Regions from separate parts of the Colwellia sp. SU-HH00943 genome, predicted to be linked through region 3. Evidence: predicted binding sites of a transcription regulator. Region 3 holds the regulator's gene; each other region holds the start of a gene.
The links. Region 3 encodes FNR, which switches genes on or off when oxygen is low (the NO sensors DNR and NnrR bind a similar motif). Its sites were predicted from a motif close to TTGATCTAGATCAA; they were not measured.
Positions count from the first base shown of each region.

Region 1: a site for FNR is predicted at 2,341-2,354, ahead of nrdG (anaerobic ribonucleoside-triphosphate reductase activating protein). Genes of this name have one in related genera too.
Region 2: a site for FNR is predicted at 4,833-4,846, ahead of hemN (oxygen-independent coproporphyrinogen III oxidase). Genes of this name have one in related genera too.

Region 1 covers NZ_BAAJLW010000001.1:892,322-903,542, forward strand. Annotated here, with positions in the region: gene AC27GZ_RS03865 (hypothetical protein) at 44-739, opposite strand; gene AC27GZ_RS03870 (ATP-binding protein) at 882-2,189, shown strand; gene nrdG (anaerobic ribonucleoside-triphosphate reductase activating protein) at 2,425-2,922, shown strand; gene nrdD (anaerobic ribonucleoside-triphosphate reductase) at 2,909-4,705, shown strand; gene AC27GZ_RS03885 (FG-GAP repeat domain-containing protein) at 4,762-6,324, opposite strand; gene AC27GZ_RS03890 (helix-turn-helix transcriptional regulator) at 6,425-7,045, opposite strand; gene AC27GZ_RS03895 (NADPH-dependent FMN reductase) at 7,228-7,848, shown strand; gene AC27GZ_RS03900 (VOC family protein) at 7,875-8,294, shown strand; gene AC27GZ_RS03905 (fatty acid cis/trans isomerase) at 8,478-10,850, shown strand; gene AC27GZ_RS03910 (lysoplasmalogenase) at 11,140-11,221, opposite strand, start outside.
Region 2 covers NZ_BAAJLW010000001.1:816,560-827,780, reverse strand. Annotated here, with positions in the region: gene AC27GZ_RS03615 (peroxiredoxin-like family protein) at 1-114, opposite strand, end outside; gene AC27GZ_RS03610 (glutathione peroxidase) at 324-1,061, shown strand; gene AC27GZ_RS03605 (VF530 family protein) at 1,192-1,431, shown strand; gene purU (formyltetrahydrofolate deformylase) at 1,534-2,394, shown strand; gene AC27GZ_RS03595 (VOC family protein) at 2,698-3,228, shown strand; gene yihI (Der GTPase-activating protein YihI) at 3,320-3,919, shown strand; gene AC27GZ_RS03585 (DUF2489 domain-containing protein) at 3,929-4,423, shown strand; gene AC27GZ_RS03580 (TraR/DksA family transcriptional regulator) at 4,478-4,789, shown strand; gene hemN (oxygen-independent coproporphyrinogen III oxidase) at 4,906-6,276, shown strand; gene AC27GZ_RS03570 (DUF1285 domain-containing protein) at 6,337-6,870, opposite strand; gene prsT (XrtA/PEP-CTERM system TPR-repeat protein PrsT) at 6,949-9,723, opposite strand; gene AC27GZ_RS03560 (PEP-CTERM sorting domain-containing protein) at 9,983-10,687, shown strand; tRNA gene AC27GZ_RS03555 (tRNA-His) at 10,933-11,008, shown strand; gene AC27GZ_RS03550 (hypothetical protein) at 11,162-11,221, shown strand, end outside.
Region 3 covers NZ_BAAJLW010000003.1:130,305-141,525, reverse strand. Annotated here, with positions in the region: gene ccoP (cytochrome-c oxidase, cbb3-type subunit III) at 1-774, shown strand, start outside; gene AC27GZ_RS09145 (FixH family protein) at 949-1,443, shown strand; gene AC27GZ_RS09140 (heavy metal translocating P-type ATPase) at 1,482-3,953, shown strand; gene ccoS (cbb3-type cytochrome oxidase assembly protein CcoS) at 3,968-4,222, shown strand; gene AC27GZ_RS09130 (sulfite exporter TauE/SafE family protein) at 4,222-4,938, shown strand; gene fnr (fumarate/nitrate reduction transcriptional regulator Fnr) at 5,026-5,745, shown strand; gene uspE (universal stress protein UspE) at 5,892-6,833, shown strand; gene ttcA (tRNA 2-thiocytidine(32) synthetase TtcA) at 6,935-7,861, shown strand; gene AC27GZ_RS09110 (glucosaminidase domain-containing protein) at 7,871-8,746, opposite strand; gene AC27GZ_RS09105 (hypothetical protein) at 8,777-9,616, opposite strand; gene AC27GZ_RS09100 (LysE family translocator) at 9,937-10,584, opposite strand; gene AC27GZ_RS09095 (DUF1415 domain-containing protein) at 10,971-11,221, opposite strand, start outside.

The DNA.
Region 1 (11,221 bases), on a different contig from region 3:
AAACTAACCGCCCATAGCGATTAGCATCATTTGTTAATCGCGGTTAAAAATTTCCAAGCTCTTGAATAGCTAACTCTAGCGCTTGTGTTAATTCAGGTATCATATGCTGATGTTTTTTATTCACATAGTGATACCCTTCTGAACGCGCAACCTCAAACTTTTGAAAATGACTTTCATCAAAATCAGCCGCATGGCCCACTTGATCTGTTTTCACCACCAAAATATATTGCAAACGCTTTTTAGTGAGCATTTCTATTAATATCTCTTCACCTTTAATCGCATAAGCTGAAGCTTGTTGATTTTGCATTATGCCTGAAGCAATATTATTTCCCGTCAAAACACCAATAACATTATTGGCATCATTCAATGCCGACTTATGACAAACAACATCTTTTGCACAATATAACACCAGCGTACCCTTGGCTAACACCACTGGAACACGTAATACGTTTTGATAGGAATTTTCAATTTCTTTTTCTGCAATTAATAAACCATCAAGCCGTCCAGCGTCCACCATTTCTCTCGCTCTTGCGGCTAAAACTCTTTCAAAGATAACTCGATACCCCAATTGTCGATAAGCAAACAATAAGTGCTTTTCATAAGGCAGAGTAAATCGATCAGATAGCGGAATGGTGATATGAACAGTTTTAATACTCGTCTCTTGAGCATTAACATAGCTAATCAAAGAAATGTTGATGCTAATGAAAAGTAAAAAGTAGTATTTATGTAAATAGCTCATATTTTATTGCTTTGAATCCATTCCAGCTTAATCAAAAATTCGTTTATTTCATTAAAATAGTTTGTCTAAGTTCACAAAAATAAGCACTTGTGCCATAGTTACATTAATCAATGTGGTAATTATAGATTACTAGGAATATACCATGCAAAGTGATATTCAAAAAGTAATTGAAGCTGTATCAAATACTTATGGTGATGACTTTTTCAATGCTATAACTTTGGCACTGCATTCAATCATTAAATCAGATTACACCTTTATCGCATTACTTGATAAAGAAGCATACACATCTAAAACTATCGCTTTAGTTGCCAAAGGTCAGCTCGTCGATAATTTTACTTATTCCCTCGAAGATACCCCTTGTGCTAACGTTGCTGATAACTCTGTTTGTTATTACCCCAAAGGTGTTTGCACCAAATTTCCCAAAGATCAGTTATTAATTGATATGAAAATTGATGGTTATTTAGGCGCTCCTTTGCATGACTCCAAGCAGCATGTCATGGGGTTGATAGTCGCGCTTTACGAACACGAAACTTATAACGATGAAGATGTGATCACTTTATTCAAAATATTTTCTGGTCGTATTGCTGCAGAATTAGAACGTCGAGACTATGAAGCGAGTCTAGAAGAAAAAGTACTAAAGCGTACTTTAGAACTATCGAGTACTGTCGAAAAATTACAACAAGCACAGCAACAACTTGTTGAATCAGAAAAAATGGCGGCTTTAGGCGGCTTAGTTGCCGGCATTGCTCACGAAGTCAATACGCCACTGGGTATAGCCATAACGACACACAGCATAATTACTGACGAGCATAAGCAGCTTACTGACAAAATAGTTAATGCCAACCTTAGTATGAAGGATATGGATCATTATCGCCAAGCGGTGCATGACTCACTGACTATGCAAGGGGAGAATTTAAGACGCGCTAAAGAGTTAATCGAAAACTTCAAAAAAACTGCTGTCGATCAACACCAACTAGAAGTTGAAACCATTAATATTAAAAGTTATTACGCTAAAATTACTTCAACATTAAATTCAATATTAAAAACCAAAAGTGCCTCATTAGAGATTACAGGTGATGAGAATATAACCTTAGCAACCTACCCTGGGGTACATGCGCAAATATTAACAAACTTGATCACCAACAGTGTTCGACATGGCTTTGCTAATAATGAAAACAACAAGATTTTAATCAATATTGTCGCCAAAAAAGATTTAATAGAAGTGTATTATAAAGATAACGGCATTGGCTTATCTGATGAAGCCAAAGAGCATGTATTTGAGCCATTTTTTACTACCGCTAGACAAAGTGGTGGCGTTGGGCTTGGTATGTCGATTGTTTATAACTTAATTACCCAAAAACTCAACGGCAAAATATTTATTGATAAAAATAACGACGGTGCTTGTTTTATTTATCAGTTCAAAGCCAGCCCAGAAAGCCAAAAAGCATAAGCATCGAATAGATTCAAAACAGTAAATCCTCTTTAAAGGTAATTTCCTTTATCTACCTAAACCGCCCTGCTACTCACTCAGCAAAAAAACACTATATATGGTGTTTTTTACCACACGTAAATACCACATATAGGCACCTCTTCACTAAAAGTTGATCTCGATCAACTATTCAAAACCAAAAACTACTATATATTGTGCTTAACAAAAATAAAAAACACCATATATAGGTCAAATCATGAAATTTAACTGCCTTGCTCCTAGCATTGTTTTTCAAGAAGTACCTGGTGAAATAAGCTTATGCTTTAGTATTACCGGCTGCAAAATAGGCTGTAAAGGCTGTCATAGCACAGAGTTATGGCAGGAAAATTATGGTAGCCCTTTAACCAATGCGGTTTTTATCCATTGGCTAAAACAATATCAACACCTCATCAGTTGTGTCGTTTTTTTTGGTGGCGAATGGAACACCAGCGCCTTAATCGACAAGTTACTTATCGCTAAAAATATCGGTTTAAAAACATGCCTCTATTCTGGTGAAAAGCATATCGACATTAATATTTCTCAACATTTAACTTTTCTAAAGACAGGCTCATGGCAAGCTGAATTGGGTGGCCTAGAAAGTCCAATATCGAATCAAATTTTTCGCAACCTTGCGACAGGTGAAAAACTAAACCACTTATTCATAAAAAATCATTCAAATTATTCTTCAAAAGGAGTTAACAATGTTGCCGCTTAGTGAACAACAAATTAATAATAAAAAAGATTTCATCCAGCAATATTTTCTAGCAAAAAATGCTGCTGACGGCTCCAAAATGGATGCTAATGCCAACGTCAGTCATAAAAACATTGCCACCTTAGAAGCCGAGTTAATGAAAGATTGCTTTGTGCAAATTAACCGCGCCTTAGTTCAAGATAAAATTCGCAGCGAATTTGGTGATGAACTGGCTAGTGAGTACATACGACAAATAGAAGCTCATGAAATTTATGTGCACGATGAAACCAGTTTAAAACCCTATTGCACATCAATTAGTATGTATCCTTTTTTACTGGACGGTTTAACTAAACTCGGTGGGGAATCTAAAGCGCCTAAACATCTCGAATCTTTTTGTGGCTCGTTTGTTAATTTAATTTTTGCCATTTCAGCGCAATTTGCGGGTGCAGTAGCCACCGTTGAATTTATTACCTATTTTGACTATTTTGCCCGCCTTGAATACGGAGAAGACTATTTAACCACACACACCAAAGCAATTGAAAACCATCTGCAACATGTAGTTTATGCGATTAATCAACCGGCTGCTGCACGTGGTTACCAAAGTGTCTTTTGGAATATTTCACTGTTTGATCAGCACTATTTCTCAGCCATGTTTGAAGAGTTTGTTTTTCCAGACTTTTCCAAACCTAACTGGCAAACTGTTGACCAGCTCCAACACTTTTTTCTTACTTGGTTAAATAAAGAGCGTGAAAAGTCAGTATTAACTTTTCCTGTCGTCACGGCTGCCATGTTGACAGAAAATGGAGAATGTAAAGATAAAGCCTTTGCATTAAAACTTGCCAAGCAAAAAGCTGAGGGAAATTCATTCTTCATCTATTTATCAGACAGTGCTGATTCCCTTGCTTCCTGTTGCCGTTTACGTAACGAAATTTCTGATAATACTTTTTCTTATACCTTAGGCGCAGGAGGTGTAGCAACCGGATCTATTAACGTCATAACCTTAAATATGAATCGTCTTGTTCAAGACGGCCGTGATTTACAAGACGAGATTGAGAAAATACAAAAATACCAAGTAGCCTACCGACAATTGATGGAAGACTATAAAGCGCAAGGGGCACTATCAGTTTATGACGCCGGTTTTATCTCACTTGATAAACAGTTCCTTACTATTGGTATTAACGGCATGGCAGAAGCCGCAGAGTATTCTGGTATTAATGTTGGCAATAATCAGATTTATAAAGATTTTGTCAGCAGTAAGCTTAAAGTGATTTACCAAGCAAACCAATTGGCGAAAAAAACCTACGGTTATATGTTCAATACTGAATTTGTACCTGCTGAAAATTTAGGGGTGAAAAACGCTAAATGGGATCGTAAAGATGGTTATCATGTTCAACGCGATTGTTATAACTCGTACTTTTATTTAGTAGAGGATGAAAACACCAATCATCTAGATAAATTCATTTTACACGGGCAAGAAATCACGCAATATTTAGATGGCGGCTCAGCGCTGCACTTAAACCTTGATGAATCATTATCTAGTGACGCGTATTTAAAACTCTTTAACGTCGCAGCCAAAACAGGGTGCAATTATTTTTGTATCAACGTAAAAATCACTATTTGTAATTGCTGTGAAGCCATTGATAAACGCACATTAGATCAATGCGCCCATTGTGGTAGTTTAAATATTGATCACGGCACCCGCGTGATTGGCTATTTAAAAAGAGTGACGGCATTTAGTCAGGGCAGACAAAAAGAGCACGCCTTACGTCATTACCATAAACATAATCACACTGGTAATGCGGCTTAAGCGACCATATTACTTAACTATTGAGCTTTGAGGCATTAAGCTATTGGACGAATGTTCTATTGAACTAAGAGTATGGTGACTTTATTCGCCATACTCTTATCATCTAAACGGCCATAGCGCATTATAAAGTCTTGTTTGCCATCATTATTAATATCATGATGGGCAAATAAAGCGCCGTTTTTAGGTAGCTGTAAAGTATGTTTACTTGCTTTACGATTAAAAAGGCGTGAGCCAGGTTGGCCTAGAAAAATGTCCAACTCATCGTCATCAGACGATAACATTAGATCTTGTATTTCATCACCATTCACATCGGCTAACTGCACAATAGGCTGGCCACTTTTTCCTGAAGTTAAACTAAAACTTAATTCCACTTCTTTACTGATAACAGGATCAGCTTTATAAATATCATTGTCATCAAGCGCAAATAACAGCACATTTTGATCTATCCCGCCGGCTAGCAAGGCACCAATAATATTACTGACACTGAGCTCGAACGAAGAAAGCAACACTTCAAACTTATTGTCGTAATTGACATCAATAATTTTTAAGCCAGTTAAGGTACCATCCGCTTCAATTGATGAGTGTGGTTTGTTAGGAAAAACCAAGCGGCCTTTTTCATTAGTTTGACCTAAATAAAACTCATAATTATTTACTCTATCTAATACACCTGAGCTCTGAGTAAAGCGTACAACAACATCAGTTAAGCCGTCACCATTGATATCTTTAATCTCTTCAACAACACGATGCACCAAATTACTCTGATCTAAATTCTGACCATCAGACTCTTTTATTTGCCACCAATTTAAACCATGTATGTCGTCAGCTAAGGCTATCGATGTTAGTTCAGAGGAATACCCTCCTAGAGGAAGTTGACGATAGTAATTCACTTTACCGGTAGATATCCAAGCAACATCTTGTAAACCATCAACATCAAAATCGGCAAAAAATAATTTGGTTGATTTGAAATAAACACTACTTCTTTCTAACTCAGCTTGTGCTGCGATTGGCAGTGAAACAGGGATAAAACCTTGCTGATTTTTGTTAGCAAGCCATAAATTTGTTTGTTGAAAATCCGCTAAAATAATATCGTCGAGTTCATCATTATTAACGTCCTGAATAAAATCTTTTTCTACGATAAAACTAGAGCTTTCAAGTAAAAAAATCGAATTTATATTCTGTTGATGCTGAAAATATAAACCCGACTCAGCTTCTTCTGCATGATTTAAATGACTTTTATAGCTCAGTGAAACGACATGGTTCTTTGATAAAAAATATAAGCCTTCATTATTTTCACCGACATCAAAGGCAAAATAGTTATCTGAAATCGGTAATTTATCTAGTAAGATAAATCGATTGGTTTTTTCATGAAAAACATAAGCAGCTAACCAAATTTGATTGTGTTCATCTTCTCCGATAACCACTAACTCATCGGCAGGAAATTGCTCTGATGAAACAATATCAACAGCAATCACTGGCAAACTAACCTTAAAGGGGGCTGTAATTTCGTAAGTTTGAAAAGTAACTTTAGTGCCAACTAACTTAGCACTACTGGCAAATATTGGTGAGCTTACCGCTGTGAGTAGACATATCAAAAAACACCACAATGACCGATCCCGCATAACTATCCTTTTTTAAATAGACTAAAACTAAGCTTACCTTGTTTTAAATGATAACTAACCACCTGAAATTGTAAGTAGATATTTACATATTAAGTTTTCTTTAATGTAAAGGCATCACTTTGTAAGCACAGCGTCTTGCTCCTTCAACAATGTGTTCTTCTCGTGTAACGGTAGCCACTTCGTTTAATAACGTTTGAAACAAGTGCAATTCACTTCGACAAAAATTTCTGCATTTAGTTGCAGCAGCGCAAATTGGGCAATGATTTTCTAGCAACCAAAAAACATCCCCATCTTGTGTGATTGTAGCCATATACCCTTCATCACTACGAAGTTTTGCTAACATAATAAGCTTTTCTTCAACCCCAAATTTATCTGCTAACGCTAAACGATAGCTACGTAGTGAAGTTTCTTCTCTATTTTCTATCAATTTATCTAAACCGTCGTCACCAAATACCGCAATCACAGAATCAATTAATTGCAACGAGAGTTCATCATGACTGTCAGTAAAATAACTATTACTTTTTTCGGTGAGTGACCAATAGCGTGTTGGCCTTCCGCGCGCGGCTTTTTCATCTTTAAAAGTCACTTCTTCTGATTCTTCTAGTGCCAACATGTGCTGACGAATTCCCATGGTAGTTAAACCCAATGCTGACGCTAACACTTTTGCTGTTGATGGCCCCTGTGTCTTTAACAATTCAATAATTTTATCGTGGGTTTTCATCGTCAATCCTATTAAAAACATTTACCTATACCGCCATTATCACCTAAAACGGCCTTAAGTAAACTTTTTAATTTATTTTATATTGCCTTTATGGTTGACACGATTATATAAATAATTTACTTTACTTAATATTAAATAAACAAAAATATTTACATAATACGTATAGGAATAAGGATAAAAGAATGAAGTTAGTTATTGTCAGTGCCAGTCAAAGGCAAGAATCACAAAGTAAAAAAGTCGCCAACTATTTAGCTGAAACAGCCACAGGCTATAACAGCATTGAACATTTAGAGCTTTGCCAATTTAATTTACCCTTATGGGATGGAAATTATGATAGTAAATATTCACCATCAAGTGACTGGTTAACTATCAGTGAGCACCTACAAAGCGCCGATGCCTTCATCGTTATCACGCCTGAGTGGGGTGGTATGGCTTCACCATTATTAAAAAATTTCTTATTGATGTGCTCAAGTGAAGATACTGCACATAAACCTGTACTCATTACCGCTATTTCTAGTGGTATAAGTGGTGCTTACCCTGTTGCAGAGCTGCGAATGAATGCCTTTAAAAATAATAAGTTAGTGGCTATTCCTGATCACCTTATTATCAGAAATGTCGAAGCGGTTTTAAATCTTCATGAAAATAATGCATCAACGACTGATAAGCGCGATACACAAATACGTCACCGCATAGGCTACAGCCTTCATACATTACACAACTACGCAAAAGCGCTTAAAAGTTTACGCGCAGAGCTAAACCATCTGCCATATGAAAACCAAGCACAATATGCGTATGGCATGTAATTAACATTCAATTTTAGGAGAACAACATGATTACCTTAGAGCATATAAATTTAGTCGTCACTGATATCAAACAATCATTAGCGTTTTACCAAGCAGCTTTTCCACACTGGCATGTTCGAGGCGGTGGCGAAAGTAAATGGTATGGCAAAACGCGCCACTGGCTTCATTTTGGTGATGATTACCAATACATTGCCTTTAATGATAATGGTGAAGGTAATAACCGAGATTTAACAGGACACCAAGTTGGCCTTGCACACTTTGCTTTCGTTACCAGTGATATACAAGGTGTCATAGAACGTTTAACGCATGCTGGTTTTCCAGTTGATAAATACGGACCAGAAGATAACTACCGACGTAATGTTTACTTTATTGATCCAAGTGGTTATGAAGTGGAGTTTGTCCAATATTTTAGTGACGTGCCAGCACAGAGAAATACATACCCATAATAAGGCAATTTGCCAGTGTAGTTCACTTTATCCATTGTGGTTAAATCTTAGCTAAAGACACACTAGCTAGGTCGAGCTCAGCTTAATTTATATCACCTTTACACTAACAGCTAAGCAGATTAAAATTTGTTTAGTTACTTCAATTAGATGAATACTCTCTTCACTACCGCTTAATGGATTTATATGCGTAAATTTTATTACCTGTTATTGCTACTGCTTTTTTCTGGTTGTGCCACGTTAGGTGTTATGGAGTTTGATAAACGCTACGGCATGGCTAATGTCGAAAATCGTTTAAATGCTGACTCCATAACTCAACAGCAAAGCACCCACTTTAGTGAAGAAATTCAACCTATCATTGAAAATCGCTGTGTTGTTTGTCATGGCTGTTACGATGCACCATGCCAGTTGAAACTAGAAAGCCGAGCTGGATTAGAACGTGGTGCAAGTAAAGAAACAGTCTACAATGGTGAGCGCTTACTTACAGCAAAAAATAATAAAAGCTTAAGTGCATTAACCAAGTTAACCCATGACGATTTAACTAATTTTCGCCAAGAAGGTTTTTTCAGTGTGCTAAATGAGCGCCAGCAAAACAGCATAGCAAATAAAAATGCTGGCCTTATGTATCAAATGTTACAGTTAAAACAGCAACATCCATTACCTGAGAGTACATTACTGGATGAAAGCTTCGATGTTTCTTTAAGTCGTGATCAGCAATGCCCCACCATTGAAGAATTTGAGCGATATAAAGCCAAATACCCACTCGCGGGTATGCCGTTTGGGCTACCGGGGTTGTCTGATGAGGAATACACTAACATCACAAGCTGGATAGAAGATGGCGCAAAACTGCCTATTCCTGAGCCAGCAACTGCCAGTGAATTAGCCATTATAGAAAAGTGGGAGGCATGGCTAAACAAAGCCTCAAACAAACAACAACTCGTGTCCCGTTATTTATATGAGCACTTATATCTTGCCAATTTATATTTCGATCAAAACCAAGACCACTATTTTAGGTTAGTACGTTCAAGCACACCTCCGGGTGAAGCTGTGAGCATGATAAATAGTCGCCGTCCTTTCGATAATCCTTTTGAAAATGCATCTTCGGCCAATGAGAGCCCCCAAGTTTATTATCGATTAATGAAGAATAACGACACCATCATTGCCAAGAGACATATGCCCTACCGTTTTGATTTAGCCAAGCTGACTCATTTAGATAAGCTGTTTATGGCACCAAAATATCAAGTGGAACAACTACCCGATTATCAATTAAAAACGGCTTCTAACCCCTTTGTTACCTTTAAAGCATTGCCGGCAAAATCTCGCTACCTGTTTTTACTAGAGCAAGCGCAATTCTCTATCATGAACTTTATTAAAGGACCTGTTTGTCGAGGTCAAATTGCTCTTAATGTCATTGAAGACCATTTCTGGGTAATGTTTGTTAACCCTGATTATTTGGATAAATTCCATAGTGAAGGTTTTATTGATGATAATAGCGAATTACTACAACTACCTGCGGGCACCAGTGACAAAGCCCTATCGCTACTTTATTGGAACTCATATGCAAAACGTCAACAAAATTACCTAAAAAACAAACTGCACTTCTTAAAACAAATAGGCTTCAATCAATATGACATAGATCTAGATTTACTTTGGTCTGGCGATGGCAACCCAAATGCTACACTGACGGTATTCCGCCATTTTGACAGCGCCTCAGTAGAACAAGGCTTCGTGGGCGAAACACCTAAAACGGCTTGGGTCATTTCTTACCCACTGTTAGAGCGTATTCATTATTTATTGGTGGCGGGGTTTGATGTCTATGGCAATGTTAGTCATCAATTGAAGACACGCTTATATATGGACTTTCTCCGTATGGAAGCAGAGAGTAACTTTATTGCTTTTCTGCCCAAAGAAGATCGCCGTAGTATTCATGAATATTGGTATCGAAATACTAGCGACTCCATCAAAGACTATATTTTTTCAGATGACTTTGATCAACTGCCACAAACCAATATTCGTTATAAAACCAAACAGCCACAACAAGAATTTTTACAATTAGTTTCGCAGTATACAAACAACGAAAAAGCTAATCGCTTCAAATTGTCTCAAAGTCAACGTAATTACAAACTGCAACGCTTAACGAATAAAAAAGGGGACAGTGTTGCACTATTACCCCAAGTAAGCTATTTGATGGTTACGGGCAGTCAAGGTGACTCTGTCTACACTCTGATTAATAACAGCGCCCACACCAATGTGGCACACTTGTTTTCTGAAAATGAGCGCCGCATACCTGCTGAAGACACCTTAACTGTGGTTGCGGGCATTATTGGTACCTATCCAAATGCTTTTTTCACCGTCACAGAACAAGAACTCGGCGACTTTGTTAGCGCACTGGAGTTAGTCAAAACAGAGGACGACTATAGTGAATTAAAGGACAGATTCGCCATTCGCCGAACCAGCCCTAACTTCTGGCAGTTTGCCGATAAACTTCATGCTTGGTATCAGAAAAATCAACCTAATTCTGCCGGTTTATTAGACTTTAATCGTTTGGAGAATCGTTGATTCAACGGCTATAACAGCAAGTTTATTACTTCACTTGAGAGAAGGCTGATCTTGATCAAGTAACCGAGTAATTTACTCAGGTATTATTCTGTTAATTATTTTTATACATTATCGGAGATTTATCATGGGTTGTTGTGGCGGATGCGGTGGTGAAAACCATCAAGAGAAAAAAGAGCAAGATCAAGAGCAAGTTGTCGAAAATAAATCAGAACAAGATAAAGAATAATTTTTGAGACTTCCTTAATAAAAAACGCCAAATTTCAATTTGGCGTTTTTTTTCAGTTAACCTTTAATGATTTTGACTTTGGGTGACTAACATACCTTTTAATAAGGAAAACTGCGCAAAATAATAAGTTATCATAATGAAAAAA
Region 2 (11,221 bases), on a different contig from region 3:
TACTTGCTCAGCGGACTCAGCAATAGCTTTTGTCATAAAAGCTTTATTATTTGCAAGTGCTTGTGAGCTGGTGAATAAAACTATGAGTGTCAGTAATAATTTTCTAGTAAGCATGGATTTATGGTTTCCTTGATAAATAAAATTAAGAATATAACGAATAAATAGAAAAGACCTGATTTGGCTAAAATAATTTCAAAAAGAAATTAATTAAGTAAATTCAGATTTTTTTAGTGTAATGATGAGGTTAATCGTTTACTAATATATAGTGCTAATATTATTACTATATATTTTGACTCAACAACTGTTTATTTTAAGGATTTGCTATGTCTATAACATTTAAAAATAAAGAAGGTCAAAAAGTACCGTCGGTTACTTTTCCTATGCGTGTTAATGATGAGTGGAGTAAGCGTGACAGCCAAGAAATCTTTTCAGGAAAAACAGTAATAGTTTTTTCTTTACCCGGCGCCTTTACGCCAACGTGCTCATCATCACATTTACCTCGATACGACGAGTTAGCAGGTAAGTTTGCTGAAAATGGGGTAGATGAAATTATTTGTATGTCAGTGAATGATACTTTCGTGATGAATGCTTGGTCAGCGGATCAAGGTACTGAGAATGTGAGCTTTATTCCAGATGGTAATGGTGAATTTACCGACGCTATGGGGCTGTTAGTTGAAAAGCTTGATCTAGGTTTTGGTAAGCGAAGCTGGCGTTATTCTATGCTAGTAAAAGATGGCATAATTGACAAAATGTTCATTGAGCCTGATCTGCCGGGTGACCCTTTTGAAGTGTCTGATGCAGATACTATGCTGTCTTATATTAATCCTGATGCAGTTCAAAAAACTAAAGTGTCGATTTTTACCAAGACAGGCTGTCCACACTGCGCACGCGCAAAAGCATTATTGGCTAAGCAAGGCTTGCAGTACGAAGAGTTAACGCTTGGCGATGAAATTACGTTGACAGCTATGAGGTCAATTACTAGTGCTGATACCGTTCCGCAAGTGTTTATTGATGGCAAACATATTGGTACTGCAGATGATTTAGAAAAGTATTTTGCTTAGTAAATATTAGATGACATGAACCATTAATGCTTTTAATGGTTTTTAATTTATGGCACTCACCTTTTATTTTTGAAGGTGCAGTGCCATTTTGGTTATAATTAGGCTATATTTTTTTCACCGAAATTAGCTGATGGACAACCAACCTTACAATCCCCTGCATGGTATTACCTTAAAAACCATAGTAACTGAGTTAGAAGCATACTTTGGTTTTGAAGCGCTAAGTCAGCAAATTAATATTAATTGCTTCAAAAAAGACCCTAGCATTAATTCAAGTCTAAAATTTCTCAGGAAAACACCTTGGGCAAGAGAAAAAGTTGAGCAGTTTTATATCAAAAATAAACATCGTATTGCTACCGCTGCAAAAGAGTAAGTACAAAAATAACTGTTATATAGCCATAAAAGCTATTAAAACACTGGCATTAAAAGGAAATATCGCCAATGATGATGTTTCAAATTTATCGGAACGTAATAAATGACTACACCTAACCACTATATCCTTACTTGGCAATGTCCTGACAATACTGGCGTATTAGCCAAAGTGTCACAAAGTTTATTTGAGCATGGCGCTTTTATCACTGAAACTTCACAATATAGTGATCCTTATACTGAAACTTTCTTTTCACGTATCGCCTTTGATGACAGGAACTTAACGGTATCAGCGAATGAGTTTATTGAAGCATTAGATGAACTAGCAGCACCCTTGCATATGGAGTATCAACTACGTAATAAAGAAGATGTGCCTAATGTGGTGGTGGCGGTATCTAAAGATGATCATTGCTTAGTGTCTTTACTGACAAAATGGAAGTCAGGCGTATTACCTATAAATATTGTTGCTGTCATTTCAAATCATCAAGACTGTCAATCTTTAGCTGATTGGCATGGCGTACCATTTCACCATTTACCGATAACGGCAGAAACCAAAAGCCAGCAAGAAGCACAAATTATCGCATTAATGGACGAGGTTGATGCTGACTTATTAGTACTTGCCCGTTATATGCAAATATTGTCAGATGATTTATGTAAGCAGTTGTCAGGCCGTGCTATAAACATTCACCATTCATTTTTACCAAGCTTTAAGGGCGCACGCCCTTACCATCAGGCACATGCGCGAGGTGTAAAAGTTATTGGTGCGACGGCACACTATGTAACGGCTGATCTTGATGAAGGACCTATTATTGTTCAAGAAGTAAAGCCCATCAATCATACTTTTACTATCGAACAAATGGTGCATATGGGGCATGATTTAGAAGCTACTGCATTAAGCCACGCAGTACGTTTTCATGCCGAGCAGCGCGTATGTTTAAATGGCGATAAAACCGTTATTCTTGCCTAACTAACGTCACAATCATTTAAAGTAGCCGCACTATTGTTATAGCAATTGTTAATCGGTAGGTGGCTACTTTTTCAATACTCCTTCTTATTTTAACGCTAGTTTCTTAGGATATAGTTAGTATCTCATTTAGGGTCTTAGCTAGGGCTTTGTCCTCGAATGATTTTCCTGTATAAATTTCTATACAATCTAGCGTAGTGAATTGCTGACGTTAATTTTGAGGTTAAATGCGCTTAAAATTAGTGAACTGTGCCAAAGTACGAGTAATATTAATGCATATCTCCCTAAGCACAGAGTTACTTGAGTATGATAAATATTGAGAAAATTCACCATGTTGCCTATCGCTGTATTGACGCCAAAGAAACTGCCGATTGGTATCAAGATAAACTCAACATGGCTTTAGTTTTAGCGATTGCTGAAAATGAAGTACCTTCGACAAAAGCGCCAGATCCTTACATGCATATTTTTCTCGATGCTGGTAATGAAAATGTGTTGGCGTTTTTTGAAATTCCAAACTCTCCGGCAATGGGGCGTGATGAAAACACACCCGCGTGGGTTCAGCACTTAGCCTTGCGCGTTGAAAGTGTTGCAGCATTAGTGTCAGCTAAAGCAACATTAGAAAGCAAAGGTGTAGAAGTATTAGGGCCGGTTAATCATGGTGTCTTTAAGTCTATCTATTTCTTTGATCCAAACGGACATCGTTTAGAACTTGCTGCAAATACAGGTACGGCTGAGCAGTATAAGCAATTAAATGACGTTGCTCAGGCGATGATTGAAGAGTGGTCTGAAACTAAACGCGCACCCCGTCATGCCGCTTGGCTACATGAGCAAGCTTAAAACCTTTCAGAACAAACAGAGAAACTTTCGTTACTTTTTGGTGATTAATGGCGTAAAATAGCGGTATTAATCGCCAAAAAGTATCAAACTCATGTCTCGCACTAAAAAATCTAGAAAACCGGCCTCGGCACCTAAAGCAAAGCCAAAACTTAGCAAAGAAGCGCTTGCGAATGTTGAAAAGCGTGTCCGTAAGAAAACAGGAAAAAAACCGGGTAATCGTCAACAGGAAGCATTCGTCAGTAAATCGGAAAACAGCAGCCATCAACAGAAAAAAGATCCACGTATTGGCAGTAAAAAGCCAATCGCACTCGGTGGTGCTAGTACCGCAGACAATCAAAATACAGCTAACAAAAGTGCCAAACCAAAACAAAGTAAAACTACTGAACAGGCAGCTATTGCAGCTATTCGTTACGCCGAGCCTGAACATGATTTTGCTCAAGAGCTTGCTGATATTGAAGCGGATGAAAAGTTACAGGCTATTATGGCTAAACAAGATGAAGAAGTGGCCTTATCAGAGGAAGAGGTTGATTACTTTAATAGCATGATGGAACGTCATCAAATCTTAAGTGAAAAATTAGGTTTAGAGGACGATGAAGAGGAAGATAACTTAGCTGCTACAACCAAAAGTTCAGAAGATGATTTATGGGATAAACTCGATAATGCGAGTGATGATTTATCTCAATTTGAGTAGGATAGGGTAATGAGTAATTCTTGGCTTTTCGCCATACTAGTCGCGGTGGTTATTATTGCTGCACTTGCTTTTTATGCAGGCAGTTTATTACGTCAACTTTCTCAGCAAAAACAAGCACAACAGCAAGCTGAATTGGCGCATAAGCAAGCGCTAGAACGCCATGATCATAAAGTATTAGCCAGCGTGTTATTAATAACACGGGCGATGAAAGAAGAACAATGTGAATATGGTGAAGGCTGCTGGCGTTTATCGGTTTTGTTAAGCTCTCTTAAAACCATGAGCGAATTAGAACAGCAATTTCCTGCTATATTTAAGTTATACGATGAAATAAGACATTTAACGATTCTTGATGAGCGTAAAAAATTGTCAAAACAGCAGCGTATGAAAGAAGATTACCAACGTTTAACTGCTGAATCACAACTGCGTGAAGAAATAGTCAAAGATCTTGATCTACTTCAACAATATACTACCGAAAGAATGAGTATACTGAGTACATCTTCTTAGCTCACCTTGACGATTATGTCCTCAAGGTGGCAACCTGCTTTTGAGGTAATAACTATGACTGAGCAACTAAAATTAAAATTTACCCAACGTATTGTTGAGCTGCAAAACCGCATTAGTTCTATCCACAAAGATTTTGCAAACGGTCGTGATGCCGACTGGGCAGAGCAAGCGGGTGAGCGTGAAAACGATGAAGTGCTCAATGCGCTTGAATCAGAAGCAAAAATTGAAATTCAACATTTGTCTAATGCCCTGACACGCATGGAAAATGGTAATTACGGCATATGCCAAACTTGCGGTGAAGAAATTAGCCATCAACGGTTAGAAGTACAACCAGCTGCTGAAAAATGCATTGAATGTGCTGATTAGTCTTAGCCACTAGAAAATTAATTACTGAATAAACTAACCGAGCTTGAGTTTGATCAATATCCATAAAAGATAATTGTGTATAATTATCGGTAATTATTAAATTAATGGTAAACATCATGCAAGTTAGTCAGTTTTTTGATCCTCAATTACTCAGTAAATATAATACTAGTGGCCCAAGGTATACTTCGTACCCAACGGCATTAGAGTTTCATGACGACTTTAAACATCATGATTTTATACAGGCGGTAGAAAAGTCACCTAATCGTGAATTGTCTTTATATGTACATATTCCTTTTTGTCATACCCTTTGCTATTACTGCGGTTGTAATAAAGTTATCACCCGCCATCGCCATAAAGCCGATATTTACCTCGATTATTTAGCACAAGAAATCTCTTTGCAAGCACCGCATTTTAGCGACTATAAAGTAAAGCAATTACATTGGGGCGGCGGCACACCCAGCTTTTTAACGCACAAGCAAATCACTACCTTAGTCGGCTTATTAAAAGAGAAGTTTGATTTTGCTGATGATTTAGAAATGAGTATTGAAATAGATCCTCGTGAAATTGAAATGGATTTAGCTGAGCACTTATATTCTTTAGGCTTTAATCGTTTAAGCCTTGGCGTACAAGATTTAGATTTGAAAGTTCAAGAAGCGATTAACCGTGTACAATCAACTCAATTTATCGGCGATTTTATTGGTCATGCTAAAGAAGTTGGTTTTCAATCCATTAATATTGATTTGATTTATGGGTTGCCGCATCAAACCACAGAAACTTTTACTAAAACCTTAGATAAAGCTCATGAGTGGGATGTTGATCGTATTTCATTATTTAGCTACGCACATTTACCAAGCCGCTTTGCCGCGCAACGTAAGCTACGTGACGAGTGGCTCCCAGATGTTAAACAAAAATTTGCCTTGATGAAGTTAGCCATAGAAACCTTATGTGGCTATGGTTACGACTTTATTGGTATGGATCATTTTGCCAAGCCAAATGATGAGCTTTCTATCGCGCAAGGCAATGGCAGCTTACATCGAAACTTTCAAGGCTACACCACCAAAGGTGGCTGTGATCTATTAGGTTTAGGGGTTTCTTCTATAAGTGCCATAGGCAATAGTTTTAGCCAAAACATTAAAGAATTGAGAGAGTATTATCAGGCTATAGATAGTCAGCAACATGCGCAAGAACGTGGCGTAAGTTTAACATCAGACGATGTGATTCGTGGTGAAGTTATCCGTGAGTTAATGTGCAATTTGTATTTAGATAAAACTAAAATTAATGACAAATATAATATCGACTTTGATGAATACTTCAGTGAAGATTTACCGTTACTCGATACCTTTATTGAAGATGGTCTAGTTGTTAATAGCTCAGATAGTATTCAGGTAGATCAAAAAGCACGTTTGTTAATTCGTATTATTTGTATGAGCTTTGATGCTTATATGAAAAAACATATTAATCAGCAGCGCTTTTCACGGGTGATTTAACTTCGCCTTTTGTTCTAAAGTAGCTCTATTATTTATTGGTATGCAATTAACTTATCAGGGTTAATCGATGACGCCTAAACTGAAATTACAACCTGCGCTGGAGAATATTAATTCAGTGCCTAGTTGGGTTTTGACTTCTTTAGCAAGATCAACCCACTGATAATAAACATTTCGATGTACCTTCGCGCATAAATTACGACGAACTGTCACATACAAGTTTCCTTGCTCGTTAATGTGTAGAGCATGATCAGCATCCAAAATAAATTCATCATCTAAATTAGTACAAACCACTAAAGTGTTGTTTTTATCTTGATGCCAATGCCATTGAGTAAGCACTAAAGGTGCGTCTTCTACGGTGATTTTTATTTTTTCCACAGGGGTTACTAGAAAATATTCATCCGCTTCTTTTTTTAATACAGAGGCGAGCAACTTCACTAAAGACAAACGTTTAAATGGGGTGCCCTGATAAAACCAGTCACCATTGGCTTTGATCTGTAAGTCCATTTCACCACAATAAGGCGGATCCCACAGCTCTACCGGCGGGATTTTATTGCCTTGCTGTTTTATTTGCGTGGATATTTTATCTAAAGACACAATAACACCTTAAGATTCTTGATAAGTGGTAAAAATAACCGAGACGGAATTTTGGGAGACTTAACTCGTATAACCACCTTACTTCAGCCATTGATCAAGAAGTGCACTAGCTTCTTCTTTCTGTGCAAAATTAGAGTTGACCACATCAACCATTAATTTGATTGCCTCTTTATCTCTATTAAGTGCTTTTAATGTTAACGATAAATGATATTTCACCGTTGAATTTGAATTATTGATGGCCAATGCTTTTCTAAAAAGAGGTAAGGCCTTGTTAAATTCTTTAGTATGGTAATAAATCCACCCTAAGGTATCTAATGAGTCTGGTTGATTATCAATAAGCTCTAATGACTTGTTAACAAGAGTTTTCGCCCGATCGTATTCCGATAAGTTTAAAGCGATATAACTGGCGTTATTTAACAATGCAGGATGATTAGGGGTTAGTGTAATTAATGTTTGATATATCTCATCAGCTTTTGCCCAGTGTGATTGCTCCACATAGATCTCAGCTAGTGCTGAATTTAATAATAAACTTTTGGGTTTATTCTTTATTGCTTTTTTTAAAGTGGTTATAGCATTGTTGGTTCGTTTGGTTGCTCTATAGACTATGCTTAAACCAACGATACTACTGTCGTTTGTTTCTATTTTAATGCGCTTTTTATAATACTTTTCAGCCAAACTATAGTCTTTGTTACGTAAATAAACATTAGCCAGTATTTCTATAAGTTGTGCAGATAGCTCATGATTAACTTCAAAAGCTTTAATCAGCTTTATCGCGCTATCAATTTCATTTTCTGCATTATATAGCCCAGCTAATCCGATAATTACATTTTCGTTGTTTTCATCCCAAGCCATTGCTTTTTTGTAGGCCGATATTGCTTCAGGTATATTGGAAAACTTTTGATAAACATGAGCTATCGATAAATATATTTTGCCTTTATCCCCTCCTTGTTTTATCGCGGTTTTATAGGCATCAACAGCAGAAGATAAATCTGAATTCTGGGAATGTAAGTTTGCCAATAATAAATAAAGCTCAACTGTTTTAGTATGATTTATCAAATAAGTATTTAATGTTTCTATAGCAGTAAGTATTTGATTATTAATTACATAGCTTATGATTAAATTTTTTAATACCGTTTCGTTATCATTATTTTCCTTAAACCTTTCTTCCAAAATAGCAACACTAGCAGCTGAATTATCTGTCCTATTATATATTGTCGTTAACGTAGTAATTAAATAGATATTATTTTCAGATATCATCAAGGCTTTTTTTAGACGATTAATAGCCGTTTCTACTTGCCCATTTTCAAATTCTATGTTGGCTAAACTAACAATAGATTTTGCATGGTTTGGCTCCAATTCTAGTGCCAAATGAAATTGTTGTTTAGCCTTTTCGATATCGCCAGATATTTGATAAATATAACCAAGGTGATGTTGTATATTGGCATCCGTTTTTATATTTTCAGCTAAGCTTTTAGCGACAATAATACCTTTATCCATTTCTCCTGATCTGATGTATGACTCCACCAACAATAAACCAACTACTGTAGGATCATAGTCTGAAGCAGAAGCGGTTAACAAATGTTCAATTGCTTTTTCGGGGTTACCCTTTGCTAAATAGCTTTTTGCAAGTTGAGTATCTGCTATGGGTAAATCGGGTTTGAGTTTTTTTACTTGTTCTAGATGAAAGTGGGCTTTGTCATACTGCTGTAATTTTAAGTAGGTCATGCCAAGCATTGATAAAATTTTGGGGTTATCTGGCTCCAAAAAATTTGCTCGGCTTAATAGCACTTTCGCTTGCAGTGGTTTTTCTTCTACTAATTCAATAGTGGCAGCCAAGGTTAACGCATTAATATTATTATTATCTATAAATAAATAGGAATCTATATACTGCCTTGCAGCTTCATAATTTTGTTGATGGAATAAAATAATGCTGGCGAGATAATAATAAGAAGGGTTAGATCTGAGTACCTCTTCACTTAAATGATCTAAAACGTCAGTTACTTTTTTGATTGAACTTTCAAGTTCGGTATCGTTATTCTTTCTAACTTGAACCATTGCTTTAAGAAATTCAGCTTTAGGTTCGTTTGGAATTTGTTCTAACACCTTATCAGCATACTGTTCTGCTAAATCATATTGTTGCAGTTCTATATTAATAGTACTGGCGAAGATTAAGGATTGAATATTATTTTTATCTATTAATAAAGCTTTATTAACCGCATTAAGTGCAAGCTCGTTATTTCCTAAGCTTTGCTGAATACTCGACTTTAAATTCCAAGCCTTTATTGGCGGTATATACCCAGCTAATACCTCATCGACAAGCTGGTCTGCTTCACGATACTTGAAATAATTTACCAATATTTGCACTAGACCTAATTTTGCATAGATATTATTTTCATCAAAATCCAACGCTGTTCGATAATTCTTTTGTGATAGTTCTAACTGTCGCAACCCTAAATGAGCATCTCCTCGAAGTACATATATTTGAGCGGCTAACTTATTGTCATCTGTATGTTCAGGAAGGTAGGCTAACGTTTTATTATACATGCCTTGCATAATGTAAGATTCAGCAAATAATAGCTGTAATTGTTTTTTATTGGCTCCTAAAGAGGCGGCTTTGGTTAATGCTACTTCTGCCATGGATGCACTGCCATTAGCGAGTAAAATTTCGGCCATCAGGATGTGTGAAGCTAAATGCTCCGGTGATATCTTCAGAATGTTTCTTACATGAATTAGTGCTTCGTTATAATTGTTGTTATTCAATGCACTACGAGATAATTCATATAGCTCATCTTCTTGTGAAGCTTTTATTGAAAAGGAGGTAGCAATTAAAAATAATAAGAAATAAGCTCTCAAATATCTATCCAACATTAACTATTCAGTGTAGAGGAAATGATTATGTCAAAATTATTCGTATAAAGATAATTTTGCGTCAATCATGATTATTTACTGTCCAAAAATTTTACACATCTTACTTTTATTTATGCAAAAACTTTTGACTTTACATTTAATTTCTAAAATAACAATAGCTTAAAATCAAGGCTTAGTTTTTGCTTTATAATTAGGATTAAACATACTATAAGTATAGTTAAACGATATTATTTGGGTGATGATAATGTTTTTATTTAGAAATATTAAAAAAACAGCAATATTTGGACTGGCTCTTATTAGTAGTAGTAGCTTTTTTGCTAATGCATCATTAACTTCAGTAGGTGATTTGATTCAAGTTTCTGTATTAATTACTGAAGATAATAATGATTGCAGTGGCTATTTTGGTACATTCGATAATTGTGAAATAACACATGTACCCTCTGGTGGTACAGAGTCTTTTGCCAAAGTAATGAGTAAGTTTGAAGACAATGGAAGTATAGAGTTAGCAGGGCCTTCTCTAGCCTCTGATTGGAATTTTTATGTTACAAATGATGCTACACCTGGTACAAATGGTACTGGAACCTGGAATTATACGGGAACAACATATCCAGGCGTTTCTTTTTGGGTCGCAAAAGCTTCTAATGATTTTATATTAAATTGGATGATTGCTGATAACACAGATAATAGAAACACCTGCACATCATCGGGTGAATTTTCTGTTAATTGTTTAAGTTTGGCCGTTAGCGTAACAACGGGTACATGGACTACACCTTTAACGGTTAATGGTAATAATCAAGGCTCACCAAGAGCTTTATCCCACATAACCTTTTACGGAAATGAATGTAGAGAGAATTGTGATTCTACTAAAATTCCGGAGCCGTCAACTATTTCATTATTTGCTTTAGCTATAATGGGGATTTTAGTTCGACGTAAACAATTCAATTCATAATTTAGTTGTTATTTTAAGATGTAGTTCATAAACAATCCTTGAACTACATTTTTAAAGTCTACTTATCTTCTAAAGATATACTCTTACATAATTAAATGAAGAGTTAACCGAAACTGGTTCGCAAAAACAGTAGATAGGTACAACATATAAATTTAAGCAAAAGATGAAGTTTTTCTTGTCATTCTAGGCTCAAATGCAATATACTCACCGCGCCTTATAAACAGGCGTCCTAAGTATACTCAGTGGTGGCTATAGCTCAGTTGGTAGAGCCCCGGATTGTGATTCCGGTTGTCGTGGGTTCAAGTCCCATTAGCCACCCCATTTTTCTTCATTTTTATTTTCTCCCCTTTAAAATCAACTCCCTAGGTAAGTTAATAGCTTTGCTATAAAGCACAAGGTGTTCTACCTTTATAAATCATTCAGCTGATTTCTTGTATTTATGTTGGTGAGCCATTGTTTTTAGGGGAATACCACATGAGTTTGTTCGATTGGGTTTGTAATTTATTGTTAGGGCCTAGCACGCAAGTAAAATGT
Region 3 (11,221 bases):
ATCTGGGCGTTTGGTTATATTGCGCTATACGGTTTAGGTAACTGGACAGGTTTCCTTGGTTGGAAAAGCTCAAACCAAGGCATCTTAAACATTGCTGAATCAAAAGCTAAAACAGCGGAGTATTTAGCTGAAGACTCAGGTGTTTTAGTACAGTATGACCGCGAAGTTGCACAAGCTGACGCTAAGTATGGTCCAATCTTTGAAGCCTATGCTGCTCGTAGTATTGAAGATTTAGCTACAGATGAGGAAGCAATCAAAGTAGGTCAACGTTTATTCATTCAAAACTGTGCACAATGTCACGGCTCTGATGCTGGCGGTACTACTGGCTTCCCTAACCTAACTGATAATGACTGGTTATACGGTGGCACTCCTGCAGATATTAAGCACTCAATCATGCACGGTCGTGTTGCTCAAGGCATGATGGCTTGGGGTGATGCTTTAGGTGGTGATCAAGGTGTTAAAGAGGTTGCTGCATATGTTATTAGCTTAAGTGGTCGCTCTGTTAACCCTGAACTTGCCGAAGCAGGTAAAGCTAAATTTGGTATATGTGCTGGTTGTCATGGCGCTGAAGGTCAAGGTAGTTTAGCGCTAGGCCTACCACTTGGTGCACCAAATTTAACTGACAATATTTGGTTATATGGCGGTTCACAACGTGCTATTGAAGAGTCTATCAAATATGGTCGTGCCGGTGTTATGCCACCATGGAAAGATATTTTAGGTGAAGAAAAAGTTCATGTAATTAGTGCTTACGTTTACTCTCTTTCTCAAGATTAATATTTGATTTAGATAACTAAATTATTCTAAGATAAAAATTAATTGTAAAGGCTAGGTAACTTATTGTTATCTAGCCTTTTTTATTGTCGCATTCTAAGATACAAAGCTAGCCCCTCATCAATAAAAACGCTATAATACTGGCCAACTTTTGAACCTAAAAATATCTATTAAAATATGAAATCAACTTGGTATCGTGAGCCTTGGGCTTGGTTAGTTTTTATTCTTCCTTTTACTGCTGTTGTAGCTGGCATTGCGACTTACATTATCGCTAATACCGATCCTGATACCTTAGTGGTTGGAGATTATTATAAAACCGGAAAAGCAATTAATTTACAGGTTTCAAAAGTAAAGCAAGCGCAAAAGCTAGGAATGCGTTTCGCATTACAATACACAGAAAACACATTAGTGATAAAACCAACGGGTATTGAAAAAACATTCCCACTGATTAACGTTAACTTTTTCCACCCTACCCTTGAAGAAAAAGATTTTTACTTAGCCCTTACGCCCGATGGCAACGGCCAATTTAGGCAAGTGTTAGAGAATAATATTTCAGGTAAATGGAAAATAACGATAACCCCTTTTGATAACACTTGGAAAATCCAAGATACTATTAGCTTACCTCAACGTGAGTTTATAGATATTCTGCCAGACCCAACGAAAGCACAATAAAGCCTTCACCTAAAATGAGCTAACCTAGTTACTTTCTTATGTCGATAAAACAAAACTATTGCTTTCATTGTAATGAAGTTGTGCCACAAGGTATTCAACTAAGTGTCAATATTGATAGCAAGCTACAGCCAATGTGCTGCGTTGGCTGTCAAGCTGTAGCTCAAACTATTGTTGATAATAATTTAACGCAATATTATGACGTTAGAACTGAACCTGCTCAAAAAGGCGCGGAACTCGTGCCAGAGCAGCTGCAAAAAAATCATTTGCTCGATGAAGAAATTCTCCAAAATGAATTCATATATCAGCATGATGAAATCAAAGAGGCTATTTTAACGATTGAAGGAATTAACTGTGCTGCCTGCGCATGGTTAATTGAAATGCAATTAGCTAAACAAGCGGGTATTCACAGTATTAATGTCAATGCTACCACGCAACGAGCAACCGTGAAGTGGCAAGACAATAAACTAGCACTTAGTGACATTCTCTACGCCATTGAAAAAATTGGTTACCAAGCTTTACCTTTCAAAGCAAATGAAGTCGAAGTGCGCAATAAAAAACTAAGCAAGGTATTTATTAAAAGGCTTGGCATCAGCGGCATATTAATGATGCAAGTGATGATGATTGCCGTAGGCCTATATTTTGGTGCCTTTGCCGATATGGCTGAACATAACAAAGTCTATTTACGTTGGGTAAGCTTTATTTTAACGATACCTATTGTCACCTATGGAGCCTTTCCGTTTTATACTGGCGCCATTAAAGCTTTAAAGCTAAAGCGCCTGTCTATGGATGTACCTGTTACTATCGCGATAATACTCGCCTTTAGTGCCAGTGCATGGGCAACAATAACTGAACAAGGTGAAGTCTATTTTGAATCTGTTTCCATGTTCACCTTTTTGTTATTGATTGGTAAATTTTTAGAATTTAGAGCCCGTTCACATGCCGCACAGGTTTCAGCTAACCTACTTAAATTAATGCCAATGACTGCAACAAAAATAATTGAGCATTCTGTTACTCCCTCAACTATTGATAACAGCAATAACGCCGAGACACAAAAAATTAACGCGCGTGCAGAAGCGCTTGTTGCCGCGAAACTACTTGTTGCAGGAGATTTAGTTATCGTCAAACCAGGAGAAACCATTCCTGCTGACGGCACAATTACTCACGGAAACTCGCAAATCAATGAAGCAATGCTTTCTGGTGAACAACTCCCCGTTAATAAAAAAATCGATGATAATGTTTTTGCCGGCACAATTAATGGTGATGGCAACTTAACGGTGAAAGTAAAACAAGCAAATAACGAATCATTTTTAAGCCAACTTATTCGTTTAAGTGAACAATCTCAAGCACATAAACCTAAGCTCGCCCGTTTATCAGACAAAATTGCACAATACTTTGTCGCTATTATATTAGTAACAGCCATTGCTACAGCGCTTTATTGGCAACAGCATTTACCCGAAGAAGCATTTTGGATCACACTCTCTGTATTGGTTGCTACTTGCCCTTGCGCACTTTCTTTAGCCACACCCACGGCTCTAACTTGTGCAACAACCCGCCTAAACCGTGACGGCATTATGATCAAATCATCACATGTTATGGAGACCATGCCTAATATCAACTGCTTTGCCTTTGATAAAACCGGTACCTTAACAACAGGTGAATTTGCTATTGAGAAAGTTGAAGTGATAAACAAGCAGCAAACTCAACAGCAGGTTTTAGCTATTGCTGCTGCTTTAGAGGCACATTCTGAGCATCCTTTAGCCAAACCTTTTAGCGAGCATAGAGATTTCAACCTAAACGCAATAAACGTAAAAGTTGAATCAGGTAAAGGGGTATCAGGCAACATTGATAACAAACATTACAGTATTGGTAAGCCTACATGGCAGCTCAATGAAATTAATGAAACCACCAAGTCCGCCGCTTGTGTATTACTTTGTGAGGGTGAACTGATAGCGGTTTTTTATTTGGTTGATCAAATAAGAGCTGATGCAAAAACATTAATAACGTCTTTAAATGAAAATAATCAAACATTGATGTTATCAGGCGATAGTCAAATTGCTTGTGATAAAGTCGCACAGCAATTAGCAATAACTAAGTCACACGGAAACCTAACCGCTACCGATAAAATGGAGATGCTTTATAGTCTTCAAAAACAAGATGATGCAAAAGTTGTTATGGTGGGAGACGGTGTTAACGACTCACCTGTTTTTGGTGCTGCACATATTTCTATGGCCATGGGCTGTGGTACAGATATAGCCAAAAGTGGTGCCGATGTAATCCTATTAAATGACCAACTATCAAGTGTAAATACCTTAACAAAAGTCGCGCTAAAAACACGTCGTATTATTTTTCAAAACTATTTATGGGCCTTTGGTTATAATGCTATTGTTTTACCGTTAGCAGTTGCTGGCTATATCACACCTTATATGGCGGTAATAGGCATGTCTGCTAGCTCTATTTTGGTTATTACGAACTCACTACGTTTACTAAGAAAAGTTAAACAAGAAAAGTAAAATAAGAGTCTTATATGAGCATAATTTATATTTTAATCCCAATTGCTGTCTTACTTACCTGTATTGGAATTTACTTATTTTTTTGGGCAGTAAAAACTGAGCAATTTGAAGATCTTGAAAAACAAGGGATGAGCATTCTGTTTGATGACAATGAAGATAACACGATAAAAAAAGACAATAATCCAAATACAGTAAACAAAGAACAACAGACGGCCAACGAACACAAACCTGGAATACAAGAGCCTGAAACACAAGAGCAGATAAAATAATGACCCTAGACTTATTGTCTGCTTTTATTGTTGGTTTACTTGGCTCAGGCCATTGTATTACTATGTGCGGCGGTATAACCACTATGCTAACCTCTGCACTCCCTGCTAATAAATATAGCAATCAAGTAATCCCTGTTAATTCTCAAACTCCTCCCTCCCCATCAAGAAATATTACCTTAATTGTTAGTTATAACGTTGGACGGATTATCTCTTATAGTTTTATCGGTGCCATTGTTGGCTATACGGGCTCAATTGCGGCTAAAAATATTGGCTTACCACTGGCTGGATTAAGAATGCTTTCAGCTATTTTTCTTATTCTATTAGGGCTCTATATAGGTCAGTGGTTATTATGGCTTAACCGCATTGAGGCGTTAGGACAAAAACTATGGCGTTATATATCACCTTTAACTAAAAAAGTTATCCCTGTCACAAGCCCTGTAAAAGCACTTTCGTTAGGCGCAATTTGGGGCTGGTTACCTTGTGGTTTAGTATACTCAACACTCACTTGGGCATTGGCCAGTGGCAACGCAATGACCGGGGCTAGCATTATGTTACTTTTCGGCCTAGGTACCCTCCCAGCACTACTAACGTTATCTCTAAGCTTTAACAGTATAAAAAGCCTACTAACCAATTCAAGCTTACGAAAAGTGATGGCGTTAACATTAATATCATTTGGTATTTATAGTTTTATTGTTGCATATCACCACATGTTCTAATACCATAGTCCAGTCCTGTATATTAGGGTTAAGACCTTATTAAAAAAGAGTTTAGGTTATTAAAAACTCTACAAAAAAGAGTAACGCATGCAAAATAAAAGTTGCCCAAGTGCACAGCATATAAAGTGTCAAAACTGCAGTATTAGTGAACTTTGTTTACCTTTTACACTGAATGATCAAGAGCTTAATACGCTAGACGATATTATCGATCGTAAGCGCCCTATCCATAAAGGCGATAAAATTTTTACTGATGGCCAAGAGATGCACGCACTGTATGCAATTCGCTCTGGTACCTTTAAAACTTTTACCGTCAATGAACAAGGTGAAGAGCAAATTACTGGTTTCCACCTAGCTGGCGATTTATTAGGTTTTGATGCTATTGCTGATACTGAACATAAGAGTTTCGCTCAAGCACTTGAAACATCTATGGTATGTGAAATTCCTTATAACAATTTAGATACACTATCTAACACTATGCCGAAACTTAAGAAGCAAGTGTTGCGATTAATGAGTAATGAAATCCGTACCGATCAAGAAATGTTAACGCTGCTAAATCGCAAAAATGCCGAGCAACGGGTTGCCACTTTCTTAGTAAGTTTGAGTGAGCGATATCATGCTCGTGGATTATCTGCCACAGAATTTCGTTTAACCATGACACGTAGTGATATTGGTAATTATATAGGTTTGACGGTTGAAACCATCAGTAGACTTCTAAACCGTTTTCATAAAAATGGTCTAATCAAAGTTGATGGTAAACTCATTACAATTTTAGATATTGATGAACTCATTGATTGCGCAGAGCTATAATCCCTCATAATTCACTAGTGTTACTGACAGTAACACTAGTATCAAATTTTAAATAAATTGATTTAAAACAAGCATTAATTTCATACATTTGCTATAAACTATCTTAGGAATGGTTATATTGTAAATAAACAAAAGTGAGATTAATCATGGAAACCTACCAAAATATCCTCGCCGTTATTGATCCAACAACGGATGAACAGAAAGCCTTAAAAAGAGCCGTTGAATTAGCAGCAAGCATTACTGCTTCGGGTGATAGTAGTGTAAACGTCACTGCATTTTTAACTATCTTTGATTTTTCTTATGAAATGACCACAATCCTCTCTAGTGATGAGCGTGATGTTATGCGCCAATCAGTAATTAAAGATAAAACCCTTTGGCTTGAAAATATTATAAATGAAGTAAAAGGCGATTTAGACATTGACTGCCAAGTGGTTTGGCATAACCGCCCCTTTGAAGCTATTGTCGAAAAAGTAATACAAGATAACTACAACATTGTCATTAAAGGCACTCATCAGCATGACAAGCTCAAATCTGTCGTTTTCACGCCAACTGACTGGCATATATTACGTAAATGCCCTTGCCCTGTACTGTTAGTGAAAGAGCATGCATGGCCAGAGAACGGTAATGTTATTGCTGCATTAAATGTAGGCAGCGATGAAGAAGAGCACCGCTCTTTAAACATAAAAATTACCGAAGAGGCAAAACATTTAGCCTCATTAATTCAAGCGAATGTACACCTAGTAAATTCCTTCCCTGGTACCCCCGTCAACGTGGCGATTGAAATTCCTGAGTTTAACTCAACTGAATACAATGACACTATGCTCAAACATCATCAACAAGCAATGATTTCGCACGCGAACAAATTTGATATCAGCGTCATCAACACGCATGTTGAAGAAGGTTTACCTGAAACGGTCATTGAGCAAGTCGCTGACAAAATAGATGCCGAGCTAGTCGTACTTGGCACCGTAGGAAGAACGGGAATTTCAGCAGCATTGATTGGAAATACCGCAGAGCATGTTATTGACCAGCTAAACTGTGATGTACTTGCCTTAAAGCCCGATGGTTATATCTCACCCCTTCAATAAGTTATTTAAAAGCTATAAGCTTACCCACAGCTTATAGCTTTACTTCCCTAAAAAAACTATAATGCGCGGCGAAATTATACTCTTAAAGAAATAGCCGGCTTATGAGCACACCAAAATTATTATCAGCTACTGAAAAAACGCAATTATCTAAGCTTGAAAAGCGCCTTAGACGTAATGTTGGGCAAGCTATCGCTGAATATAATATGATTGAAGATGGCGATAAAATTATGGTCTGTTTATCTGGCGGCAAAGACAGCTATGCACTATTAAGCATATTAATGCTATTAAAAGAATCCGCCCCGATTCACTTTGATATTGTTGCCGTTAACTTAGATCAAAAACAGCCTGGCTTTCCCGAGCATATACTGCCTAATTACCTTGAAACACTCGGCATTGAATATCACATCATTGAAGAAGACACTTACGCCATTGTCAAAGATAAAATTCCTGAAGGCAAAACTACCTGTAGTTTATGTTCAAGGTTAAGGCGCGCCGTACTCTACAAAGCAGCTAAGAACTTAAAAGCAACCAAAATAGCCTTAGGGCACCACCGTGATGACATGATTGAAACCCTGATGTTAAATATGTTCTACGGCGGAAAAATGAAGGCAATGCCTGCAAAATTAGTGTCAGATAATGGTGAGCATGTCGTTATTAGGCCGCTAGCATTTTGTAAAGAAGCAGAGCTTATTCAGTATAGTGAATTAAAACAATTCCCTATTATTCCTTGTAATTTATGTGGCTCTCAACCTAACTTACAACGTCAAAACATCAAGCGCATGCTACAAGAATGGCACGAACAGCACCCAGGCCGCATAGAGTCAATGTTCACTGCCATGAAAAATGTGGTGCCATCACATTTATGTGACAATAACTTGTTTAACTTTAAAGAAGTGAATAGTACATCAGGTGTTATTAATGGAGGCGACACTGCCTTTGATCAAGCTAGCTTTACACAAGCTGATAAAATTAGCACAGACAGTAACGCACAATATAATAACGAATTAAATATTATTGAAATAAAGTAACGCCTTTAACTACTCTCCAGCTGTACTCGTTTCAACGTCAGTATGGCTTTTAAAGTATGGCTGATTTTGTCGCAGCATTCTGGTTAAATCAGTTACGTAATCCGCACCACGCTCAGAATAAGCTAACAAACCCGTTGCCAGTACTTCAGGGTTTAACGGTTGATGTTGTGAACGTAATTCCGCTCGAATTGTTCTAAATACGCGATAAGCATTATGCGAGTTTATGTTATAAAAGTAGCGCGACACTGAATCATCAACACTTTTAAATGCTTCCACTTCATGATTCGCCCCTTCATTTCTGCCAGCAGGCACCATGCCACAGCCTTTTCGGTAACACCAAATACCAAAGAAATTTAACCCAATTCGAGAAAACCTTGAGGTTCCCCAAGCTGACTCATTCGCAGCCTGAACTAGCACTAATGATGTTGGTACAATATCAATGCGTACTAATAAATCATTCACCTGTTGTAATACCGACGACTTTTCATTAACTCGATACTTTTTAACCAAGCCAGCTAACTGAGCCATTTCTTTCTCAGATAATGATAAGTCTAATGAGATTTTTTCTAACCAAAATTCAAGCCTCGCCCTTTGCGTTAATAGCTTAGTATTTTCTCTTTCAATTGACGGACGGATAAAATCAAAGAATTGTTTCTTTTTGCTTTTAACATCTCTTATGGCTGCAAAATCAGGTAGGTCAACGTCGTGCATAGGTTTCTCAACATGCTTAACAACGCTAGTTTTTTTCTCTTTGATATGAACATTATCTACTTGCTCTTTAACAGCATCCGAAGTTGGTAAAGGTTTTAAAAAAGTAAAAGGTGCCACTAAAAACACTAATAGTGCTAATAATAAAATGCTTTTAATTAATAGTGTACTCTTCATGTTATTCCCTATCTATTATCAAGATACACATTATGCAGAAAAAGTATCATCTGAATCTGAGTTTGAATTTGTTTTAGACACAATCGAGTTTGTTGCTTTTTCTATATCTTCAGCACTTTTATCTGTTGCGATATTAATACCAAAAATTTCACGATATAAGATACCTTTAGTATTATAAAACAAAGGAGCTAAATAAGTGATTCCAAATAAAAGGATCATAAAACCTAAAGGTGCCACACTTGTCTCTGCTAATAATGCCAATGGAAAAAACAACATCACTAACGACATCAATAACATAAAATAGATACTCAACAGCGGGAAGAATTTAAAACGTAGCGCTCTTACTGATATTGAAATTGCTTTCATTGGCGTCATTTTCTTTTCAATGACTAGCGGAACAGTTAGCGATAAAGTAATCGCTAAAAAGATGCCGGGGATAATAAATAACTGTATACCAATACTGATTAAGGTTGATGTGAATAAAGCACATAACACAACCCAACTGGCACGTTGGAGAAATGTAAAAGTCATTTTTGCATGGGTTTTCATACCAACTGAATGTAGCACTCCCATCATTTCAACACCTGCAATAAAAGGCCATACTGCAACAGTTACCACAATATTCAGTAACATGCTCGCTTGAGGGTCTTCAAGTACGGCTTCAATACCACCAAGGTAATTACTAACCAATAAAGATACTGACATCCCTAGAATAATTGAAAATAATAAACCTAGGTTAATGGCCAAACGTGACTTTAAGGTTATCTGCCAAGCTTCCGTTAAAATAGCTTTAGCATCTATTTGATAATCACCTTGTAATGCTCGCTCAACACTACCACCAACTTGTACAATAGAAATTTTCTCAGGCAAAGTAAGTACCCTTTTAAATTCAAAAATAAAATTACAATTCACCATTATACCCGAATATAAATAAACCCGAATATAAAAAAACTGAATATAAAAAATAACTAACCTGAGGTTTGTATAAAAACCATGAAACACCTATCAAATCATACACTTAGGGTTATTTGACATTTCTAGCGAGGAATTTTTGCTGTATTCAAGGCAAATTTGCGCGTCAATAGCTAGTCTATTGCAAGTAAATTTAACGAAGAATACAGTAAAATAACCGCTTGAAACGCTTTTCTTATGCAAATCTCAGGTTAACTAGTGAACAAACAGTGAATAGTCTACTGTGTATCCGTCAACACTAGTTGTAGTGCTAAAAGCAACAAGATAACTGCCATCACTCTATCCAGAAGATACCCTTTCACTTGAATAAGCTTTCTGACACTTTGATGTGTTAAGCCATAAGACAATAATATAAACCATGCTCCAGTCGCTACAGCCATATACAAACCATAACCCAATTTAATAGTAAAAGGTGTTATAGGGTCGATAACGACTGAAAATAAACTAACAAAAAACAACGTGGCTTTAACATTGAGGCCATTAATTAAAAATCCAGTAAAAAACGATTTTTTATCTGAAGGAATATCATTATTTTTTTCAATAGTAGTATTTGATAGCTCATCAGATAACTGTTCAGGCTTTTTCGCCCTTAAACCATGCCAAGCGATATAACAAAAGTAACCCGCTGCGAGATATTTTAATAAGGTAAATAAGCGCTCATCACTGGCTATAACTAAACCTATTCCGACTAAAGAATACGTCACGTGTAATAATATACCGCTAGCAATACCTAAGCTGGTTACAATTGCGGTGCGGCGGCCATATCGAATACTTTGCTTTAAAATAATTGCAAAATCAGGACCTGGACTTGCAACAGCAAGCAGGTGTACGGCAGCAACAATAAGAAACTGTTCAAAATAAGGCATGAAAAGTAGTGTGTGAAGAAAAAAGCTATTCTACCTGAGTTTTTTTATCTAATACTAGTGTTTATTATTCGGCAGAGCTTATGCCTTTATCCATATCTCCATATATATCTATAAACATATAACGGCGAATAGATACTTACCAAAAAATCTAACAGTTAAGTCTAAAACTTATAGCAAAAGAAATAAGTGTTTGATCAAATATTTAATTCACTTGCTATTATTCTGTACTAAAATATTTCGATAAAAACGCCATAACTCATCAAAACAATTAAATACGTATGTTTTCCCTTGATATATAGTTGTCATTGCATTCTCCAGTCTGAATGAAAGCTCACTAGAGAAACTGTACAAAAAAAATACAAATCAAGACGTAAACAAATTGTAATTTATCGTGCTAAATGGTTTTCATGAATTGAGCGTAATACACCTTTAAAAAATTCAGCGCCTTTTTCCTGAGCTAAGGCGATATTATTTTCAGGGATTTTTTCAGGTTCATTATAGACGGATAAAACTCGCGCCATACTCGACTCTCGAATGAGATGAAGCATAGGGTACGGTGAACGGTTAGTAAAATTACTGGCGTCATCATAATCTTCACCATCAAAGCAATACTCAGGATGCATAGTAGCCAATTGAA